Geomonas sp. RF6: one gene and its partner. The protein of the gene in region 1 interacts with the protein of each later gene in a pairwise test. Links are inferred from orthologs where the notes say so. Each region holds a gene or a part of one and is shown in the gene's direction. Other genes may lie near its edges. The genes, in order: eno and rpe.

The links.
Region 2: the proteins of eno (region 1) and rpe interact in binary tests that used the Escherichia coli proteins (3 or more experiments, as listed by UniProt). The link is inferred for Geomonas sp. RF6 from one-to-one orthologs.

What each region holds. Positions count from the first base shown.
Region 1 is NZ_CP087999.1:3,310,342-3,313,549, reverse strand. The notes cover bases 197-3,089. They hold eno (phosphopyruvate hydratase), read left to right. Parts: upstream 197-944; coding sequence 945-2,234; downstream 2,235-3,089. Other genes in these bases: LPW11_RS14300 (methyl-accepting chemotaxis protein), read left to right, coding at 2,451-3,089; LPW11_RS14310 (HD family phosphohydrolase), read right to left, coding at 197-676. Outside these bases: more of LPW11_RS14310, read right to left, coding at 1-196; more of LPW11_RS14300, read left to right, coding at 3,090-3,208. UniProt on the Escherichia coli protein: Catalyzes the reversible conversion of 2-phosphoglycerate (2-PG) into phosphoenolpyruvate (PEP). It is essential for the degradation of carbohydrates via glycolysis.
Region 2 is NZ_CP087999.1:1,473,875-1,477,187, forward strand. The notes cover bases 90-3,087. They hold rpe (ribulose-phosphate 3-epimerase), read left to right. Parts: upstream 90-1,254; coding sequence 1,255-1,920; downstream 1,921-3,087. Other genes in these bases: rsmB (16S rRNA (cytosine(967)-C(5))-methyltransferase RsmB), read left to right, coding at 90-1,152; LPW11_RS06355 (NUDIX hydrolase), read left to right, coding at 1,917-2,573; LPW11_RS06360 (endonuclease III domain-containing protein), read right to left, coding at 2,578-3,087. In the rest of the region: more of rsmB, read left to right, coding at 1-89; more of LPW11_RS06360, read right to left, coding at 3,088-3,213; LPW11_RS06365 (gamma carbonic anhydrase family protein), read right to left, coding at 3,257-3,313. UniProt on the Escherichia coli protein: Catalyzes the reversible epimerization of D-ribulose 5-phosphate to D-xylulose 5-phosphate.

The sequences.
Region 1 (3,208 bases):
GCCGTGCCCTGGAGAGCTCCTTTCTCGCCTCGGCAACCCCGATGACGGAGGAGTAGTCCCCTCCGGCGAGTTCCTGCCTGCTTCCGGCGCTCATGACGAGGATGCCGTGGGTGCGGTCCTTCGCGAAGTCCTCGCTGTCCGCCACGATGCGCTGCCGGTAGAGGGGCGCGAGGTTCTGGCTCACCGCCGAGAGGAAGGCGCGCTGCTCCTTCACCCGGGCCAAGGAGAGGAATTCACGGTCGCGCAGTTCCACCCCGAGGGTCTTCGAGACGACGTCGCGCCCCGCCCCCCCCTGCACCTGCGCAAACGCCTTCTCGAGGCGGCGCGGCACCTCCAGCGCGGCGTTGGCGTCGAGGGTGTACACGTAGGGAGCCGCACCCTCCGCCTCGGCACGCTTCTTCTCGGTGAGGAGCATGTCCTCGATGAGGTAGTCTTGCGTCGCACGGATATCGGAGGTGGCAATGTCCCCTTCCCGGTAGCTCACTGCCATGAAATGCGGGCTGGGAATGATGAGGAGGGCGAGGAATGCGGCGGTGAAGAAGAGAAGCAGGACGCGGGTCCGTTTCTGGTTCCTCTCAGCGGAGAGACCTGCCGCCATCGAATCGAGACAGGTGCCGCATACCCTCAGAAGCGGGCTCTTTTGTTTTTTTTGTTTATCGCCGCTTTCGGTGGGCATTAGAGTATATGGTTTCCCCTGGATTTAACCAGTAGCTGGGAGATTGGGCAAACAAGAGCAGAATATAGTCCTTTTCGGGAAGAACTGTCAACGGAAACCAATGACAATGCCGGGGTGCGCCCCGTCACGGGACCTGCGCCCGTGGCGTTACTCGTTAAGGAAACCTTACCGATAAAGCTTTCATTTGGCAAAAAATGTGCTATATATCCTCAGTTTCCTACACGGGCACGCGCTGCCCGTTAACTATTCATATCCAAGGAGGGGAAGAATGAGCCAGATAACCGACGTGTACGCGAGGGAAATCCTTGATTCCAGAGGCAACCCGACCCTGGAAGTGGAAGTGTTTCTTGATTCCGGCGTCATGGGGAGGGCGGCCGTCCCCTCCGGAGCTTCCACGGGAGAGCGCGAAGCGTTAGAACTGCGTGACGGCGACAAGGGGCGCTACCTCGGCAAAGGTGTGCAGCAGGCCGTCAACAACGTGAACGACATCATCTCCGACGAGATCAGCGGGATGGACGCCACCGACCAAGCGGGGATCGACGCCCGGATGCTGGCACTGGACGGAACGGAATTCAAGAGCAAGCTCGGCGCGAACGCCATCCTCGGCGTATCCCTTGCCGTGGCGAAGGCTGCCGCTGAAGAAGTCGGCGTCCCCCTGTACCAGTACCTCGGCGGCGTGAACGCGAAGGAGCTGCCGCTGCCGATGATGAACATCATAAATGGCGGCGCCCACGCCGACAACAACGTGGACATCCAGGAGTTCATGATCATGCCCGCCGGCGCCGAAAGCTTCAAGGAGGCGCTGAGGATGGGTGCTGAGATCTTCCACGCCCTTAAAGCGGTACTCAAAGGTAAGGGGTACAACACCGCGGTCGGCGACGAAGGTGGCTTCGCACCGAACCTGAAATCGAACGAGGAAGCGCTCGAGGTCATCGTGGAGGCGATCTCCAGGGCGGGGTACAAGCCGGGGGAGGACGTACTCCTCGCGCTCGACGTCGCCTCCTCCGAGCTGTACAAGGACGGCGCGTACATCCTCGAGAACGAGCCACAGCCGAGAAAGACCGCGGACGAGCTCATCGACTTCTACGAGAACCTGGTGAACAAGTACCCGATCGTCTCCATCGAGGACGGCATGGCGGAGAATGACTGGGAAGGGTGGAAGAAGCTCACCGACCGCCTCGGCAAGAGGGTCCAGCTGGTGGGGGACGACCTCTTCGTCACCAACCCGAAGATCCTGAAGGAAGGGATCGAGAAAGGGATCGCCAACTCCATCCTCATCAAGTTCAACCAGGTCGGCACCCTCACCGAGACCCTCGACGCCATCGAGATGGCGAAGCGCGCCGGATACACCACCGTCATCTCGCACCGCTCCGGGGAGACCGAGGACACCACCCTCGCCGACCTCGCAGTTGCCGTCAACTCCGGGCAGATCAAGACCGGCTCCCTGTGCCGCACCGACCGCGTCTGCAAATACAACCAGCTGCTGCGCATCGAAGACGAGCTGGACGAGGTCGCAGTCTTCAGAGGGAAAGACGTTTTCTACAACCTGAAGAAGTAGCTTTTCCATCGCGGGAGCCCCGTTCACCGGGGGCTCCCGCACATCATAGCACCCCCTCCCCCGCTGCACCGCTTTCCCCGTCCCCCCTTTTTGGCTTCTTCATCCGCAGCTCCATTTTCTAATCATCAGCATCATTAATTCACCTTAAGAATCTTCCGGCTCTGCCGATATCTGTACTATCGGCAATTCGTCAACGCTCTGCGGGAGGATCGTCACATGAAAAAGGCGAGTATAGGTTTCAGGCTGGCTGCAGGATTCGGAGGGATGGTACTGCTCCTGGCGGTCATGGCGCTGGTATGTCTCTCGGCGCTGGCGACGGTGCAGAAGTCGGGGAGCACCGCGGTCAGGGCGAGCGCACTCAGGGTCGCGGCCGCAAGCGACGCCATGGCGCAGCTGCAAAACGTACTGAGGAGCGTGGATGCCGCCGTGAAGGCGCCGGACCACCTGGCGCAGCTGCGCGAACGGGAAAAGGTACAGGGGGCGCGGGCGAAGTACCGCGAGGCGCTGAAGGCGCTGGAGAGCGGGGAGAAGCGGCCGAAGGGGATCGAGCTCCTGCAGAAGATGCGCACCGCGCTGCACCCTGCGGCAGCAGCGAACGACAGGGCGGTGCAACTCGCCGGGGCAGGAAAGGGGGAGGAGGCCCTGCAACTCCTCCAGGATGAGGGAGCCCGCCGCAACGCCGCGGTCGCCAAGGCGTTCGAGGAGATGTCCGCGTACCAGAAAGAGCAGGCCGAGCTCTCCTTCCGCCAGTCTGAGGATTCGTACGCCAACGCCAGGAATGCCGTACTCGCCGTTGTAGTTATCGCGATAGTTGTCGCATGCGCCGTCGGCGCCCTCATAACCAGGAGCATAACCGCGCCGATCGCGGAGATGGTGCGCGTCTTCAAGGAGATGAGCTCCGGCGAGGGGGACCTGACCCGCTCGATCACAATGTCACGGCAGGACGAACTGGGAGAGGCGATCTCCGCCTTCAA
Region 2 (3,313 bases), 1.8 Mb from region 1 along the record:
CGCCCGGCAAAGCTGGAACTCACCGTCCTCCTTCTGCTGAGGCTGGGGGCCTACCAGGTCTTCTTCCTCGACCGCGTCCCGGTTTCCGCCGCGGTGAACGAGACGGTGAACCTCGCGAAGGAGATAGTGCCGCGCGCTGCAGGTTTCATCAATGCCGTACTGCGCAACGCCCTCAGGGGAAAGGACGGGATCACCTACCCCGATCCTGCGACGCAACCCGCGGAGTACCTTGCCGCCCGCTACTCGCACCCCACCTGGCTCACCCGCCAGTGGTGCGACCAGCTTGGTTTCGCCGAGGCGGAGGAACTGGCGGCCGCCATGGCGGAGCCCGCCCCCCTGACACTCAGGGCGAACACGCTGAAGACGGACAGGGACGCCCTGGCGGAACGGCTGGAGAAGGAAGGAGTCTCATGCTCCCCCACTCGCTGGTCAAAGCAGGGGGTGCGTATCAGCAACTCCGGCCCCATCACCAGGCTCCCCTCCTTCGCCGAGGGGCTCTTTACGGTACAGGACGAGTCGAGCCAGCTCGCCCCCCTCTTCCTCGACCCTCAGCCGGGGGATCGCGTCCTCGATGCCTGCGCCGCGCCGGGGGGGAAAACCACCCAGATAGCGCAGCTCATGGGGGACCGCGGCGAGATCTGCGCCTGCGACATGCACTCGAAGAAGCTGCGCCTGATAAAGGAGACCTGCGACAGGCTCGGGATCCAGAGCGTGCGGACCTTCACAATGGATGCGGCGATTCCCAGTCCCGCTATTTCCGAGGTGCGCTTCCAGCGCGTCCTCGTCGACGCCCCCTGCTCCGGACTCGGCGTCCTGAGGCGCCACCCGGAAGGAAAATGGTGGCGCACCCGGGCGGAGCTTCTGAACCTTGCCACCGGGCAGCTTGCGATCCTGGAAAACCTCGCGCAATACCTGGAGCCCGGTGGCACCCTGCTTTATGCCACCTGCTCTACCAGTTTTGAGGAGAATGAAAACGTGGTGCAGCGCTTCCTCGCGGGGCATCCGGAATTCGAGGCGGAGAACCTCGCCGCCCTCTTCCCTGAGTACTCAGAGCTCATGACCAAAGAGGGCTATTTCAGGAGCTGGCCGCACCGCGGCGGCATGGACGGCTTCTTCGCTGCAAGACTGAAAAAAAAGGGATCGGAAAATTAGGGACACAGTCGGTAGCAACGTCCCCTCCCGTCACGGGAGGGGGAACCTCAATCACAACCACTACGACTTCCCAAAGAACCCGAAAAAGCACAGGGAGAACGCATGAAAAAGATAGCTCCGTCGATACTTTCCGCCGATTTTTCCCGCCTCGGGGAAGAGGTTGCCGCCATCGAGGCGGCCGGCGCCGACTACGTGCACGTCGACGTGATGGATGGACGCTTCGTGCCGAACATCACCATCGGGCCACTCGTGGTGGAGGCGGTCCGCCGCGTCACGAAGCTTCCTCTCGACGTGCACCTGATGATCGCAGAGCCGGACCGCTACGTGGAATCGTTCGCGAAGGCAGGAGCGGACATCATCGTCGTCCACGCGGAGGCAACCCTCCACCTGCACCGCACCGTGCAGCTCATCAAGTCCCTCGGAAAGAAGGCCGGGGTGTCGCTCAACCCCGCCACGCCCCTGAACCACCTCGAGTACGTCCTCGAGGACCTCGACCTGGTGCTCCTCATGACGGTAAACCCGGGCTTCGGTGGGCAGTCCTTCATCGAGGCGTGCATCCCCAAGATCCAGGCGCTGCGCGGCATGCTGGACAAGCGCGGGCTGGAGACTGAGCTGGAGGTGGATGGCGGGGTGAAGATCTCCAACATCGGCCGGATAGCCCACGCCGGGGCCGACGTCTTCGTGGCGGGAAGCGCCGTCTTTGAAAGCCCCGACTACGCCGCCACCATCGCAGAGCTGAAGAAAAAGGCGAAGGAGCCGATCCTGTGACCTCGCCCGCGCCCCCGGCACACCCACGAAACGGTGCGACGGGGGCGCCCGGCTTACCTTCTGCGCTGCAAAAGGCGCTCGCCGCGCGCGAGCGCGTGCCGCTGGAGCCGGGATCGGTGCCGGCAGCAGTCCTTCTTCCCCTCTTCATTCGCCACGGCGAGTACCACATCCTCTTTACCAAGAGGACCTCGCACCTCACCCACCACAGCGGCGAGATTTCCTTCCCCGGAGGCGTTGCTGAGCCTGAGGACCGCGATCCCGTTCAGACCGCGCTCCGGGAGACCCACGAGGAGTTGGGGATTCCCCCCGAAGACGTGGCGGTGCTCGGTATCCTCGACGACTTCCTCTCCATCCACGGCTATCTCGTTACGCCTGTTGTGGGAGTCATCCCGGCGGATCTCTCTCTCACCGTGAGCGAGCGGGAGATCGAGCGGGTCATCGAGGTCCCGCTGGGCCACCTTCTCGGGGAGGGGGCGATGCGGACGGAGCACTGGCCACCGTGGAAGGAGGGGGTGAAGCCGATGTACTTCTTTACCTGGCGCGGGGACGAGATCTGGGGACTGACGGCGAGGATTCTGAAGCAGTTTCTGGATGTCGTGGTGAAGTTGCCGGATGGGGTGGGAGTCTTCGGCGCCGGAAGCGCGCGGGCGTAATGATCTATGCTACGAGCCGCGGGAGCGCCAACAGCGGGCACCCCTCGCAGAGAGGCTTCTTCCTGCAGTGCTGCTTGGAGTGCTCCACGATGAGCGCGTGGTACTCGTTGAAAAGCTCGGTCTCCTCCGGAAGCGCGTCCATGAAGAAGGAGCGCACCGTCTCGTAGTCGTCCTTCTCCGAGATGAGCCCCAGCCGGGAAAAGAGCCGCCGCGTGTAGGCGTCGACGACGAATGAAGGTTTCTCCCCCGCATAAAGGAGGATCGAGTCGCAGGTCTCCCTCCCGATGCCGCGCACGCCGAGGAGCTCATTCCTCAAGCTCCGCCAGTCACGGTCGAACATGAGGTCGAGGCTCCCGTGGTAGCCTTCCACCAGGTACCCCAGAAAATCCTTCAGCCTCTGGCTCTTTATCCGGAAAAATCCCGCCGGACGTATCAGCTCCGCGAGCCTCTCCACCGGGAGTTCCCACAACCCCGCCACCGTCAGCACCCCCTCCCCTTTCAGATTCGCGAGCGCCTTCTCCACGTTGTTCCAGTTCGTGTTCTGGGTGAGGATTGCCCCCACGCACACCTCGAACGGCGTCTCCGCCGGCCACCAGTGCAGCGCTCCATAGCGGGCGAGGAGGAGCTCGAAAATCTCCATGAGGCGCTCCCGCCGCTTTTGGAGCGGGAGGCTCAGGGCGGGGTTATGGCAGGTCGTCCCGGTACTCTGATGCATAGCTCACATAGTTTCCGGGGGAGCG